4 regions of the Pararhizobium sp. A13 genome follow, and region 3 is predicted to be linked to each of the others. Evidence: predicted binding sites of a transcription regulator. Region 3 holds the regulator's gene; each other region holds the start of a gene.
What was found. The regulator LexA, encoded in region 3, represses DNA repair genes until DNA is damaged. The targets are predictions, from matches to a motif close to TGTTCNNNNTGTGTTCNG.
Positions count from the first base shown of each region.

Region 1: a site for LexA is predicted at 1,450-1,467, ahead of dinB (DNA polymerase IV). Genes of this name have one in related genera too.
Region 2: a site for LexA is predicted at 1,234-1,251, ahead of WI754_RS19095 (glycosyl transferase). Genes of this name have one in related genera too.
Region 4: a site for LexA is predicted at 1,748-1,765, ahead of WI754_RS04380 (metallopeptidase family protein). Genes of this name have one in related genera too.

Region 1 is NZ_CP149511.1:777,924-781,706, reverse strand. Features, by position in the region: partial or broken gene WI754_RS25285 (DNA polymerase III subunit epsilon) at 1-261, opposite strand, end outside; gene dinB (DNA polymerase IV) at 298-1,395, opposite strand; partial or broken gene WI754_RS25275 (hypothetical protein) at 1,584-1,883, shown strand; partial or broken gene WI754_RS25270 (DNA polymerase ligase N-terminal domain-containing protein) at 1,964-3,286, shown strand; gene WI754_RS25265 (hypothetical protein) at 3,341-3,783, shown strand, end outside.
Region 2 is NZ_CP149510.1:3,901,835-3,905,617, forward strand. Features, by position in the region: gene WI754_RS19090 (hypothetical protein) at 1-782, opposite strand, end outside; gene WI754_RS19095 (glycosyl transferase) at 1,531-3,576, shown strand; gene WI754_RS19100 (hypothetical protein) at 3,616-3,783, shown strand, end outside.
Region 3 is NZ_CP149510.1:3,179,947-3,183,729, reverse strand. Features, by position in the region: gene WI754_RS15740 (class I SAM-dependent methyltransferase) at 1-801, opposite strand, end outside; tRNA gene WI754_RS15735 (tRNA-Asn) at 1,029-1,103, opposite strand; gene WI754_RS15730 (hypothetical protein) at 1,296-1,571, shown strand; gene WI754_RS15725 (hypothetical protein) at 1,619-1,771, opposite strand; gene lexA (transcriptional repressor LexA) at 2,001-2,717, shown strand; tRNA gene WI754_RS15715 (tRNA-Cys) at 3,075-3,148, shown strand.
Region 4 is NZ_CP149510.1:918,723-922,505, reverse strand. Features, by position in the region: gene WI754_RS04390 (CoA ester lyase) at 9-911, shown strand; gene WI754_RS04385 (DUF1737 domain-containing protein) at 915-1,121, shown strand; gene WI754_RS04380 (metallopeptidase family protein) at 1,182-1,616, opposite strand; gene WI754_RS04375 (hypothetical protein) at 1,786-2,718, shown strand; gene WI754_RS04370 (DNA polymerase Y family protein) at 2,759-3,783, shown strand, end outside.

The DNA of each region.
Region 1 (3,783 bases), on a different replicon from region 3:
TTCGTCAGGGCGAAGAACGCTCGATGCGACATCCTTCCAATAGGGTGCCGATGCGACCTGGAAGTCCATAATGTGGTGGATTGCCATCGTCTCAGGCGAGATCGGGCGGCCGGGATTGATCAGCAACGCGCCGCGTTCATCGTCCACGTGCCAACGCTCATCCGGTCCAAGGATAACATCCTGCCAGCCGATTTCACAGACATCGTTCGGCCCGTTGCCTGCGGTTTCGAGATCGATGACGCGAATGCGGGAACTGCGCATGTTCTGGACTCTGTCTGTCGTTTCGGACCTTCATGGTCACAAATTAAGATCGAGTTGCTGCCGATCTTGCAGATCGTCGCTTCGATCGTTTGTCAGGGATGACAGCGTCACACCCAAAAGGCGCACGGATCGTTTGAACGGATAGACGGTCGCCAGAAGTCCGGATGCGGCGTCAAGCACATCGGTAACTCCCGCATAAGGAATGATGCTGGTCCGGCTGCGAGTCGCCTGCGTGAAGTCCGAGTATTTGATTTTCACGGTCACAGTCTTGCCGCTGATGCCCTGCGCCTCGCAGTAACGCCAGACCTTCTCGGCAAGCGGCTTCAATTCAGCCGTGGCGCGTTCGAGCTCATCGATATCCTCCACGAATGTGTCTTCCGCTCCCACAGATTTGCGGATGCGGTCGGGTTTGACCTGGCGCTCGTCAATGCCACGGGCGATGCCATAGAAATAAGGACCGGACTTCCCGAAATGCTCCTGCAGGAAGATGAGTGACTTCGATTTCAGATCAAGCCCAGTCTCGATCCCGTATTTGCGCATGCGCTCGGCGGTCGCCGGCCCCACCCCGTGGAATTTCTTGACGGGCAAGGTTTCGACAAAGCCTGGGCCGTTCTTCGGCGTGATGACAGCCTGGCCGTTGGGCTTGTTGAGGTCGCTGGCCATTTTGGCGAGAAACTTGTTGTAGGAGATCCCGGCCGAAGCGTTGAGCCCGGTGACCTGCTTGATCTTGGCGCGGATCTCCTGGGCAATTTCGGTGGCGATTTCCATGCCCTTGAGGTTTTCCGTCACATCGAGATAGGCCTCGTCGAGCGATAGCGGCTCGATCAGCGGCGTATATTCGGCGAAGATTTCGCGGATTTGCTGGGAAACCGCCTTGTAGACGTCAAAGCGCGGCGGCACAAAAATCAGCTCCGGGCATTTGCGCTTCGCGGTGACCGACGGCATAGCTGAATGGACACCAAAGGCGCGCGCCTCATAGCTTGCGGCCGCCACCACGCCGCGTGCGGCAGATCCGCCGACGGCAAGCGGCTTGCCACGGAGTTCCGGGTTGTCGCGCTGTTCGACCGACGCGTAAAAGGCATCCATGTCCACGTGGACGATTTTCCGGACTGGAATGATGCTCATATCGTTCATGGCGGCTTCAGCAAAAAAGGCTGCGGACTCGGCGTCTCCTTTGAAGGTTTACACCGAAACAAAGAGAGAACATAGCCGTCTTCGCGGCGATATCAACAATCCCATTTACCCGGCCCTGAATGCGGTGAAACTACTGGCTCGCTAAGGCGTTCTGATCCTGTGACCATCAACAAGCAGGAGACAGTCCAATTGCGGACGACAGCACCACCACGATCGGGGCGATTTTCGAGACACGTCAGGCCGCCGACCTTGCGGTCGAACACCTGGTTCAACAGCACGGCATATCGAGGCCCGACATCTTCGTTCAATCTACAACCGATCGAAATATCGCCGGCTTGGCGCCATCAGGCGGCGACGCTTCCCATGAAGAGGGCGACCGAGAAGACGCAGCCCTCGAAGGCGACATTGAGGTCTCGGCGGATATCGCAGCCAGTCAGATCGCCGCCGTTCAACGTAGTTTCGGTGACGCCGGCGCGATCCGCGTAGCGGGGTCGCTAGGTCCATGGTGGGAGCCGATGGGACAAGCCGGCTCCGCTCTTTTTGCCAGATTGGGAGGAACCGGGAGTTCATGACCGATAATCTGTCGAAGTACCGCGCCAAGCGCGATTTCAAGAAGACAGGCGAACCGAGTGGCGAGGCTGAGGTCAAGCCGTCGAACCGCCGACGGTTTGTCATCCAGAAGCACGATGCTACCCGCCTCCATTATGACCTTCGGCTCGAACTCGACGGGGTCTTTAAATCCTGGGCCGTCACCAAAGGCCCGTCGCTCGATCCGCAGGACAAGCGGTTGGCCGTGGAGGTGGAAGATCACCCACTTGACTACGGGGATTTCGAAGGCACCATCCCGAAGGGCCAGTATGGCGGCGGCACAGTGATGCTGTGGGATCGCGGCTACTGGGAGCCGGAAGGAATGAAGACGCCGGAGGAGGCGCTCGCCAAAGGTGATTTCAAGTTTACGCTGGAAGGCAAGCGGCTCCATGGCAGCTTCGTCCTCGTGCGCATGCGCCATGACCGCGATGGCGGCAAACGCACGAACTGGCTGCTGATCAAGCATCATGACGACTTCTCGGTCGAGGAGAACGGAGCGGCCGTGCTCGAGGAAAACGATACGTCGGTGGCTTCCGGCAGGACGATGGAGGCTATCGCATCCGGAAAAGGCAGGAAGCCGAAGCCATTCATAATGCAGAATGGCGACGTCGAGGCGGATGCGGTGTGAGACAGCACACGGGTCTTGCCGCCGGGGAGCGCCAAGCGGGCACGCGTCGAAGGTCTTGCGGCTATCGCCCAGATCGGCGGCGTCGAGCTTCATCCCTGGAACTGTGAGCCTGGTCAGCCGGAAGTGCCCGGCCGTCTGGTGTTCGACCTCGATCCTGGACCTGACGTCGAGTTCTCCACCGTCGTCGAAGCCGCTCGCGAAATCCGCGACCGGCTGGAGGAACTGGGCCTGGTGAGCTTCTGCAAGACGACGGGTGGCAGGGGACTGCATATTGTGACGCCGCTTACCGTCGGGAAAAGCAAGAAACTCAGCTGGGACAGAGCGAAGGGCTTTGCTCATGACGTCTGCAAGCAGATGGCACGTGACAATCCGGATCCCTATCTGATCAAGATGGCAAAGAACCAGCGTGAGGGTCGTATCTTCCTGGACTATCTGCGCAACGATCGTATGGCGACGGCTGTCGCTCCGCTTTCGCCCCGGGCGCGGCCGGACGCCACCGTGTCGATGCCGTTGACATGGACGCAGGTAAAGTCTGACCTCGACCCCAAGCAGTTCACGGTCCGCACTGTCCCTGTGCTTCTTGTAAAAAGCTCCGCGTGGCAGGATTACTGCGATGGTCAGCGGCCGCTGGAACAGGCGATCATGCGTCGCGGGAAATCCAGGCAGGCAGCATGAGCGTTCGAGCAAAATACGGCCAAAACAAAGGCCGCATTGCTGCGGGAAGGCACCATGGAAAAGGAACCGAACGACAAAGTCCAAGCTGAACCGCGTGTCGGCGCAACGACCGACTTGCCGCACGATCGCATGACCGTGCAGCGTTTTCGCAAGTCTTTCCCACGCGCACGCTGGAGCGACAGTCTGCACGCCTGGTTCGTGCCTGGCCGCACTGCCGAGAGGCGCATCAGTCGCTGGCTGGCTGAGATGGAAGCCGAGGCCGACGCTTTCGCTGACGATAAGGGTAGGGATGCGTTCGCATTCGAACCGATCGAAAGCCGCTATCTCGAAGCAGCCCCTTCAGCCTTCCACATCCGCACACCCTACTCGCGGACCATTGTGAACGAGATCAGAGAAATTCCCTTTGCGCGATGGGATCCCGATCGCCGACTTTGGACTGTGCCTTACCGATCATACGACGAACTGCGCCGACGGTGGCCGGCGATCGAGGCGGCGGC
Region 2 (3,783 bases), 720 kb from region 3:
ATATCAGCCGAATCCAAGGCGGCGATCTGCGCGGCACTCAAAGCCTCGACCTGCGAAGAGGTCAGAGCGCCGATCTGCGCGGAGGTCAAGGCCCCCACCGACTTCGAGTTCAGGGCGGCGACCTGATCGGTGGTGAGTGCCGCGATATTGTCTGTGGTCAGAGCCGCGACTTGGGTCGAGGTCAGGGTTCCGATCTGCGTAGTGGTCAAGGCCCCGATCTGCGCGGAGGTCAAGGCCGAGATCTGGCTGGACTTCAGCACCGCGACCTGGCCTGTCGTCAGGGCGGCGGCCTGGTCAGAGGTGAGGGTTGCCACGTTGTCGGTGGACAGAGCCGACAGAGCCTTGACGTTGATCGCTGCAATCTCGGCGGTCGAGAACGTCGCGATATCTTCCGTGGTCAGAGCTGCGATTTGCGTCGAGCTCAAGGCGCCGACCTGGGAGGAGGTCAAAGCCTCGACCTGGTCGGAAGTCAAACCCGCGATCTGGCTGGAGTAGAGGGCTGCGACTTGAGCCGTGCCGAGGCTTCCGACCGTCGACGTGCCCAGAACGGCCAACTGGTCCAGACTCAAGCCTTTGATCGCAGTCGCCGATACGGCGCTCATCTGCTCGGTCGTGAGGGTCGCGATATCCTCAGTCTGCAAAGCCGCGATCTGAGTTGAGGAAAGCGCCTTGACCTGAGCCGTGGTCAGTGCCGCGACGTCGGTGGTTGTCAGGGCAGTAATCGCTGCGGTGGATAGAGACTTGATCTGGCTGACGGACAGAGAAGCAATAATCGAGGTCATAGAAGCGCGCCTTTATGTTAACCGATTGCAAATGTCATTTCCCTGCCGCAGGCCACGCGAAAAGACTTGCAAGCCTCTTCGCAGCAGCCTCAGGCGCGCCCTGCGCCCGCTGCCGGCGTTATCCGTTTGGTTGGACGCCTCGATCGGCATCGACCATTCGTGCGCCCTGTCGGAAGGAAACAATGTTACGAGGAACATGGCTCGCAGGAGCCAGCGCGTTGGAAGTGCTTCATGCATACAGAGCGTGTGACGGCCCTGACTCCTACGCCTGTCGACGTGAACGCCTCGCCATGGCAAGACCGGTTCACGGAGATCTGCCGTCAACACATCTGCGATGTGCCGTCTTCAGCAGAAGTCTTGGATAAATGACTATCCGGGAGTGTTTAATATTGAGTTAACAATGCTGCACGCGTGCCTCTAAATCCTCAAACACGTTCGATTTTGTGACGTCCAGAAGGCAGGCGGAACAGAGAAACGCGGATCGGGAAAATTGAACGGTTGAGATCGACGCCCATGCCGCCCAAATCCGGCAACGGGGGTCATCGGCTCCAGGAAGCCGCCGATGCTGACGGCCGGAAAGACGATGCCGCTCTGCCGAGGATGTCAGAAACTTCGTGGCAATTGAGGAAGTGCTGGCACGATACCGCAAAACGACAAGCCCAAAGCAAGCTAGCGCCGATAAAGGGAGATAACGCTTTCGCGCGTAGTCTCAACTCCGGCCGCCAGGCCGCCTGCCCGTGGGATGTCCATGTTCATCAATAACGCATTCGTCGCAGACACTGTTTCGGAGTTCGCCGGCTTGTTGGAGCGGGCGCGAAATCAACACCTGCCCCTGACCGAGTTGTTTCAGAGCGCGGAAAGCCTGAATGCCGCCGGACAGAAGGCGCAGGCGGCTGAGCTTTACAAGGCCTGGATCGCATTCAACGATGCTAATCCTCTGCTGCAATTCGCTTATTTCAATTATTCTGTCACCTTGCGGCAGATGGGCGACGTTGCCGGCTCGATCCACGCATTGCGTGCCTGTTTAAAGCTCGATCCGCGGTTCGGGCAGGCGCATATCAATCTCGGCCGTGCGCTGGAAGATTGCGGCCTGACAAGCCAGGCCGTCCAACAATGGCGAGGTTTCGCGGAGGCGACCGCCGAGGTCACGGCCGGAACGCTTGGCCATCGCCTGATGATTCTCCAGCACATTGGCCGCGTTTTGGAGAACGCGGGTCTGTTGGAAGAAGCGGAAGTAGCTTTGTGGCAGGCAATCGAATTGCGCCCCGACAAGACCGAGGCTGGCCAGCATTGGACGTCCTTGCGGCAGCGCCAGTGCAAGTGGCCGGCTTTGGTCGCGTCGGAGCATGTCTCAACCCAGCAATTGCTGGACGCGATGTCTCCCTTGACGCTTGCTTGCCATGCCGACGATCCCCTGTTCCAGCTCGCCAAGGCATATCGCTACAACAAATCCCTCATCGGGCGGCCCGATCTCGGTGGCTTCCCGCGTAAGGCGCCGCAGCGGAAATCGGGAACCGGACAACGCTTGCGTGTCGGCTATGTCTCCTCGGATCTACGTGATCACGCCGTCGGTTTTGCACTCAGAGAAGTTCTGGAACTGCACGACAAGAGCAGCGTCGAAATCTTTGTCTATTATTGCGGCGAACCGCGAACCAACGATGCAACGCAAGAGCGGATCAAAAACGCCGTCGATTGCTGGCGCGACATCGCAACGCTCGGCGACATCGAGGCGGCAACGCAAATCGCCGCTGACGACATCGACATTCTCGTCGACGTCAATGGTTACACCAAACACGCGAGGACGAAGATCTTCGCCTATCGGCCGGCACCGGTCATCGTGAACTTCTGCGGCTATCCAGGCTCCATGGGCAGCCCGTTTCATCAATACATGATCGCGGACGAGCACATCGTACCGCCCGAAAATGAAATCTATTACTCCGAAAAAGTATTGCGGATACCCTGCAACCAGCCTCTCGACCGCAAACGCCTGATCGCCGCGCGGCCGAGCCGCGCGGAGGCCGGCCTGCCCGACGACGCCTTCGTCTACGCCTGCTTCAACGGCATGCAGAAAATCACCGCCAGCTGCTTTGCGCGCTGGATGAGCATTCTTTCGGCAACGCCGGGCAGCGTGCTGTGGCTGCTTGTGGGGGACGAGTCCGTCAACCAGCGCCTGCGGCAGGCAGCCGAGCAAAGCGGCGTCGCGCCCGAACGGCTTATTTTTGCCCCCAAGGCGGCCAATCCGAACCATCTCGCACGCATCGGCCTGGCCGATCTCTTCCTGGACACGTTCCCCTACGGGGCGCATTCCACGGCGGCGGACGCTATCACCATGGGATTGCCGGTCCTGACCATCCCCGGCAAGAGCTTCGCCTCGCGGTTCTGCGGCAGCATCATCGCGGCCGCTGGCGTGCCGGAACTGGCTTGCGCTTCACCGGAGGAATACGTGCAGCGTGCCATTGCCTTCGCGGGCAACCGCAAGAGCCTCGCGGCCATCAGTGAGTCCTTGCAACGCCAACGTGAGACCAGCGTATTGCGCGACATTCCGGCCACTGTACGCCGCCTCGAACAATTGTTCTGGCAGATGCAGGGCGAATGCGAGCGCGGCGAAACGCCGGTACCGGATCTGCAGAATCTCGACGTGTATTACGAGATCGGCGCCGAGATCGTTAAGGGAAATGTCGAATTCGAGGACGATCACACCTACCGGCAGCGATACATCGAAAAACTGGCCCGGTGGCACGACTATGCTCCGCTGCCGCGCGATTGCCGCTTATGGGCAAAGCCGACGGTTTAAGAGACATGAGCGGTATCAATTGTAGACGGCGAGGATAGTATGGTTCCTGTTATACTTGTCACATTTGCTGGCAGACAAAAAAGAATGGATATTCTGACACAATATATCCGCAAGGCGATGGATGTCGGGATAATAGATGAATGGCACGTATGGGATTTTACACGCTCCCCCCAGGATCATGACTGGGTTACGCGCGAATTCGGCCCA
Region 3 (3,783 bases):
TCGCCCAAGGGCCGGAACTGCGGCGAAGGCGAGAATCGTCAAACGCGCCGCCCAGGATAGCCTGGCGATCTGCCTCGGATCGTAACCTTCCGGATCATAGGCCGGAAGTTCAGTTTGCAGTTTCAGCCGTGGAACCTGCCTTTCGAGGTCGCGCGGATCGTTTATCGCCCAATGCAGCCTGGCTCCGGTCGCGCGCACCGAAGGCTGCCAGCTGATGAGTTCCAGTCCGAGCCGGCTATAGCCATCAAAGACCAACTCACCGCTCGGGAGATGCGCGGTGAGCCGCCGCAGCAGCTTCGGGACCTCGTCGGCCGGAAGATAAGGAAAAAGCCCCTCGGCGATGACGATGGTCGGACGGTCGGCGGGCACATCCGCGAGCCATTTCGGGTCCGTCACGGACGAACCGATCAGACTGTACCCGTCGCGCTCGGGATAGAGTTTTCGGTGTAGCGTGACAACCTCGGGATAGTCCACGTCGAACCAGCGGATATTCGGCGCCGGATCGACGCGGAATATGCGACTGTCCAGCCCGCAGCCGAGATGCAGGACGGTCGCGTCGGGATGGCGTGCAATGAAGTCACGCGTCCAGCCGTCGAGAATATGGGCGCGCATCGCCACGCCGATCATCATGTCGCGATCAACCTTCAGCCGCGAAAAGTCATAGTCGATCCGGCGGACGGTCTCGGCGGCGAAACGATCCTGCAGAAGGGAATCCGGCAGGCGGCTTTCCCCGGCCTTCGCGTAAAGCGTGATGAGGAGAGTTTGCTTCTCCCCGGTCAGCGACACTTTTTCGGCTGTCATTGTGATCCCGTGCCGTCAGAGCCGGCGCACCAAGCTCGTCCCGGCGCACTTATCGTCGGACGACAGGACAGCGATCCCGCTGCAATGCGCGCGAAACAGTACCGAGAGTATAGGCGACAATGCAGTTGTGAACAGGGTCGAGGCGATTAAGCAGGCTGGCCGGTCTCGCATCATTGAAAAATATGCAACGAAAAAGGGCTGCACCATTAAGTGCAGCCCTTTGAAACTGGCTCCCCGGGCCGGATTCGAACCGGCGACCTGTCGATTAACAGTCGAATGCTCTACCGCTGAGCTACCAGGGATCATCTGCGCGCTGCAGAAGTGAGGCTGCTAATACAAATGCTTTTCCGATTTGCCAAGCAGTTTTTCAAAAAAAGTGCACAATCTTGTCTGACTGTGGAGAACTCCCCATCTGGGGAGAGCGGCGCACTTGAAGAGCCGCAATGCAAATTCGCTCCGTGGTGCTCGCCATCGGACGTGTAGCAGGTGAGTTTATGGCAGAACCGCAGAAAACGAAAAAATTCGGTATCGATGCGCGCGCGCATGAACTCATTCTCGGGTCGTGGCGCCTGCGCCTGCCTCAATCGCGGGCCTTGCGCATTGCACTTGGTGCCGTGCTGCTCTTTGGCGGTATCCTGGGCTTCCTCCCGGTTTTGGGCTTCTGGATGGTGCCCTTAGGCCTGATCGTGCTGTCGCATGACCTCGCCTTCGTCCGGCGCCAGCGCCGCAGACTTTCCGTCTGGTGGGCGCGCAAGCGGCAGACGTCGTAACCCGGCGCCAATCTGCAAAGGCCTCACCGGGGCTGGAGGGGCTGCAATCAAGTCGTGGCGGATAAGGCTTTCACGGCATCCTTGGCCGCCGGAATGATTTCCTGAACCTGCGTCGCGGCATCATTGTCGGTGCTTTCGCCGAACATCTCGACGCCGCCCCAGGCAATGAGGGCAAGCACGAGGCTGCCGATCAGAACCATCAATACCGGTCGGCCCAGCAATCCCTGCCGCGCCTCGACACCGCTGAGCGGAAAACGGCCGGACGGTTGCGAATGTTCCGCGGCGGCGTGATGAATGCCGGCTTTCGGCGGGACAAGCCCAATAAAATCGCGCTTTGAAAAAGTTCAACGAATTTTAGGGACTTGCGGAACACATATGGAACATATAGTGTTCGTTCTTGATTTGTTTCTCGATCCGGAGTGATCTTTCATGCTGACCCGCAAGCAACAGGAACTGCTTCTGTTCATTCACGAAAGAATGAAGGAATCGGGTGTGCCGCCGTCCTTCGATGAGATGAAGGATGCACTGGACCTCGCTTCCAAATCCGGCATTCACCGGCTGATCACGGCGCTCGAGGAGCGCGGCTTCATCCGGCGTCTGCCCAACCGGGCGCGCGCGCTTGAAGTGATCAAGCTGCCGGAGGCCTATTCCATGAGCCTCCAGCCCAAGCGTGGTTTTTCGCCGAGCGTTATCCAGGGCAGCCGCGGCGCTCCGCCGGCGCCAGCCACCGCCAAGGCCGTACCGGCCAGCAATGAGAACAGTTCCGTTTCTATCCCGGTCATGGGGCGAATCGCGGCCGGTGTGCCGATCTCGGCGATCCAGAACAATACGCACGATATTTCCGTGCCGCTCGAGATGGTCGGGAGCGGCGAACATTATGCGCTGGAAGTGCGCGGCGATTCGATGATCGAGGCCGGCATTCTCGATGGCGACACCGTCATCATCCGCAATACCAACAGCGCCAGCCCGGGAGAGATTGTCGTCGCCTTGGTGGACGATGAGGAGGCGACGCTGAAGCGGTTTCGCCGCAAGGGTGCATCGATTGCGCTCGAAGCTGCCAACCCTGCCTACGAAACCCGGATTTTCGGCCCCGACCGAGTCAAGATACAAGGCAAACTGGTCGGTCTGATCCGACGTTACCATTAAGCGGCAAGCCGAATCCGGACGCCAGCGGACGCAGACGGCTGATTTTCTTTGAAAATTGACGGGAGCGGGGGCTTGGCAATGATCCGGCGCGTCGGCACATCCGCTAAAGCGCATCGCGTCAAAACGGATTCATGCGCTGCGCTTTAGGTCTTTGTTTTTATGCATGTGGTTGTCCCAAAACCGCGGCACACTTTTGGACGACATGCATTAGGCGCGGCATTTCCTGAGGAACCGAAGCGGCAATGGATGGGAGACTGGATTCTCCCATGAGAAAAAACTGGAATTCGATCATGGCGTCTTGCACTGGAACGGAAATCGGTCTAAACGCCCGTCACGATTAAGTGATGATCGTTACGAGGCCTCGTGGCGGAGTGGTGACGCAGAGGACTGCAAATCCTTGTACCCCGGTTCAATTCCGGGCGAGGCCTCCAAAATTTTCCACAATGAAATTAAAGCCTTATGGGCGATTCTGGACAATTGACTTGATGCCAGCATGTCGCATCATGTTGCAATCCAGTTCCCTTGATTTCCAACGGTTTCCGGCTACCCTCGGCTAGTTCACGCGACATGAAATGCAACATGTTGCGACCATGAGGGCCCCCTCAAAATGATCGTTGTGAAGGATTTTCGAAAGACGGGATTGCCCCATGGAAACATCAAAACATGGAGCTTGGTGTTCGACGCCGCCACCGGGGAACTTAAAGTACGGATATCAAGCACTTCCCAAGTGGGGCCGACGCGATTTGAAGAGCAGCCTCTTTCAGCCTTTTTAGCGCACACCGGAAACTCCGGTGAAAGGCGCGCACTGCGGGCGTTGCTAAGTAGGATCAGCAGTTCTATCGCTGGGATTTAGCCGGCCAACATGAACACAGCCGCCCAGAATAGGCAGGACAGTTCACCTGCGACCAAAAATCCAATGATGGGATCGTTCATGAAATCCTCCTCAGGCAACCTCCATTGCCATGAGGAAACCTTAAAGTACGGCAGACGCCTGCGCTACCCCTGATTTTAACCCGCAGCAAACCGGCCCTCAAAACGGGCAGGGAGATAACCCATGACCTTCACC
Region 4 (3,783 bases), 2.1 Mb from region 3:
AAAGCCGCATGAATTCAGTTGCCGATCGCCATCCCGTCCGCCTGCGCCGTTCGGTGCTCTGCGTGCCCGCCGACAATGCCCGCGCGCTTGCCAAGGTCGCGACCCTTGCCTGTGACGCCGTGATCTACGATCTCGAGGATGCCGTTTCCGTCGACGACAAGGCCGCCGCCCGCCGGACGCTTGCCGATCACCTCGCCCGCAAACGGCGCAGCGATATCGAGGTGATCGTCCGCATCAACGGCCTGAAAACCCCCTTCGGCGAAAAGGATCTGGCAGCGATGCTGGCGCTTTCGCCCGACGCCATCCTGCTGCCCAAGGTGGAGAGCCCCCAGGATATCCTGGCGGTCGCGGACATGCTGTCGGAAAACGACGCGCCGGATGCCCTGCGTCTCTGGGCGATGATCGAGACCCCGCACGGGGTGCTCAATGCCGCTGCGATCGCCGAGACCGGCCGCACGCGCGGCGGCAGGCTCGATTGTTTCGTGCCCGGGCTGAACGATCTGCGCAAGGAAACCGGCGTGCCCGCTTTGCCCGGCCGCACCTATCTCGTGCCCTGGCTGATGCAGATCCTGCTTGCCGGCCGCAGTTGCGGTCTCGATGTCATCGATGCCGTCTTCAACGATTTTCGCGATACGGCCGGCTTCGCTGCGGAATGCGCGCAAGGCCGCGACATGGGTTTCGATGGCAAGATGCTGATCCACCCGGCCCAGATCGGCCCGGCTAACGATCATTTCGGTGTCGACGAAGCCGACGTCACTGAAGCCAGATCCATCATCGATGCCTTCGCGCTCCCGGAAAACCGCGACAAGGGCGTCATCAATCTCAATGGCCTGATGGTCGAGCGCCTGCATCTCGAGCAGGCCCTGCGCCTCGCCGCCAAGGCAGAGGCCATTCAGCATAAAAGGACGTGAAGTATGAAACTCTACCGTTTCCTGACCGGCACCGACGATGCCGCTTTCTGCCACCGCGTCACCGACGCCCTCAACAAGGGCTGGTCGCTGCACGGCTCGCCCGCGCTTTCCTTCAACAGCCAGACGGGCCGGCCGATGACCGGACAGGCGATCGTCAAGGACGTCGACGGCAAGGACTATCACCCGGACATGAAACTTTCCGAGCAGTGAAATGAAAAAGCGCCGCGCATCATTTGATACGCGGCGCTTTCCTTGGGTCTTTCGGGCGGTTTAACCGCCCACATGCTCGACGCTTGCCTCGATCCGCTCCATGTCGTCGTCGGACAGGCCGAAATGGTGGCCGATCTCGTGGATCAGCACATGGGTGACGATGTCGCCCAGCGTCTCCTCGTTTTCCGCCCAGTAGTCGAGGATCGGCCGGCGATAGAGCGTGATCCGGTTCGGCACCTGGCCGGTTTCCATGCTGAAGCGCTCGCCGATGCCGCGTCCTTCGAACAGGCCCAAGAGGTCAAAGGGCGTTTCCAGCGCCATGTCCTCGAAAACGTCCTCGCTCGGAAAGTCGTCGATCTCGATGGTGAGGTTGGTGGCAAGCGCCCGGAATTCCTCCGGCAGATGGCTATAGGCCTCCAGTGCCAGGGATTCGAATGTGCTGATTGTCGGCGCGTGGCGTTCACGCCAATCATCGGTCTGGTCTATGCGGGCCATGGGCACTCCTTATTACCCCTTGATATAGCCATTTCATGAGCGTTTTTCGAGGGTTGAATTTGGATGCCTCCTGTCAAGGAATAAATTCTTATAAATTGTCGTTGACTCTTCCCTGAAGCTCTGGAATCAATAAGAACATAACAGGAACAATATGGATTGGAGTAACGTCATGGCGCAGACGCCCATGGCGCGTGAGCAGCTTTTTGCGCTCCGTGAAGAGATAGCAAGGCTGGAAGGCAAACCGGTCCCTGCCCTGACAGCCGCCAGACAGGAGGCTTTGGCTGAACGTGGCGGCGCGGGCAAGGAAAAGCATCGTCTGCCGCTCGGCGTGACGGTGCTCGATGAGGCCCTGGACGGCGGCTTGCCGCTTGATGGACTGTCGGAAATCCGCTCGCAATGTCTGCGCGATGCGACCGCCTCGGCCGGCTTTGCCCTGGCACTTTCCGCCCTCATTCAAAAACAGGCGGTGGATGATCTCGCGCCGATCCTCTGGATCACCGACAGGGTCACGTCGATGGAGGCAGGCGTGCCCTATCCGTTGGGGCTCAAGGATTACGGCCTCGATCCGAAGCGCTTCCTCCATGCGGCACCGCGCAAATTGGACGAAGCCCTCTGGCTTGCCGAAACGGCGATGGAAAGCGGCGCCTTCGCCGTCACTCTGCTGGAGGTCAAAGGCAATCCGGCGCATTTTGGCCTGACCGAAAGCCGAAGGCTCGGTCTCAGGGCAAAGGCGGCGAGGCGGCCGCTCTTCCTGATGCGGCAATCCGGAGAAGAAGAGGCAAGCAGCGCTGCCCTTCGTTTTCTCGTGGAGCCGGCGCCCGCGGCAATCAGGCTTTTGCCGGACCGGTCGATGCTTGGCGGCAGCATCGGCAATCCGGTTTTCCGTCTCACCCTGGAGAAGAGCCGAAATCCGGCTCCCCTCTCCCTACTTCTGGAGTGGAACCCCCATGACCGTCAGTTTTCCCCCGCCCGCGAGCCAGAACATGCTCGGCCTCCGCGCAAGCGCGCAGCGCATTCTGGCCCTCGCCTTCCCGCACCTGCCAACCGACCGGATCGCCCGCAAGAAATGGGGGCTGTCCTGGCGTTCGATCAGGCGTCCTGAGGCCCATCCCCTCGTCTGCTCCGGGCGGCTCAACAATGCCATGCGATTGACGGCCCTTGACGAGGCCGCGGAAGCGATCGGCCTCAAGAAAAATCAGGGTGTTGCGGAAGCGCGGGCGATCTGTCCGGCGCTCGATGTCGTCGAGGAAGACTTGGGCGCCGATCGCCGCCTGCTCGATGGTATCGCCGACTGGTGCGACCGTTACACGCCCCTGGTGGCGCTCGACGGCCGGGACGGGCTGTTTCTCGATATCACCGGCTGCGCCCATCTCTTCGGCGGCGAGAAGGCGCTGCTCAAGGATATCCTGTCACGGCTCTTCCAGATGGGGATCGATGCGCGTGGCGCCATCTCGTCGGCGCCGGGCCTCTCCTGGGCGATCTCCCGCTTCGGCAGCGGCGGCGTCATTGCGGACGAGGAGATGGAGCATGTGCTTTCGCCCCTGCCGGTCGCTTCGCTGCGGCTGGAAGAGCAGACCATCGCCGCGCTGCAGAAGCTCGGACTGAAACAGGTCGGCGATCTCCTCCTTGCGCCACGGGCGCCTCTGGCCCGCCGTTTCGGAGCGCACCTGCTCTTGCGGCTCGATCAGGCGCTTGGCCGTGACGAAGAGCCCGTTTCACCGCGGCGGGCCGTCGCCAGCCTCTCCGCCGAACGCCGCCTCACTGACCCCATTCAGGCGGAGGAAGACATCCTGTATCTCACCGGGCAGATCGCCCTGTCGCTGAAAACCAGCCTGGAGGAGCGCGGCGCGGGCGGGCGCGCTTTCGAGCTCGTGCTGTTCCGGGTCGATGGCCGGGTCTTTCGCGTCGCGGCCGGCGCTTCGCAGCCGTTGCGGGATCCCAGGCGCATCGCTGCGCTCTTTTCCGAGCGTCTCCAGGCCGTTCATGACGACCTCGATGCCGGCTATGGCTTTGAAATCCTGCGGCTGAACGTCATGCGGCATGAAGCCTTCGATGCCGCGCAGGAGGATTTTGATGGCGACCGGCAAAAGGATGTTTCCCTTGCCAGCTTCGTCGATCGCGTTTCGGCCCGTCTCGGTGCCGATTGCCTGCAGAGTTTTCAGTTGCG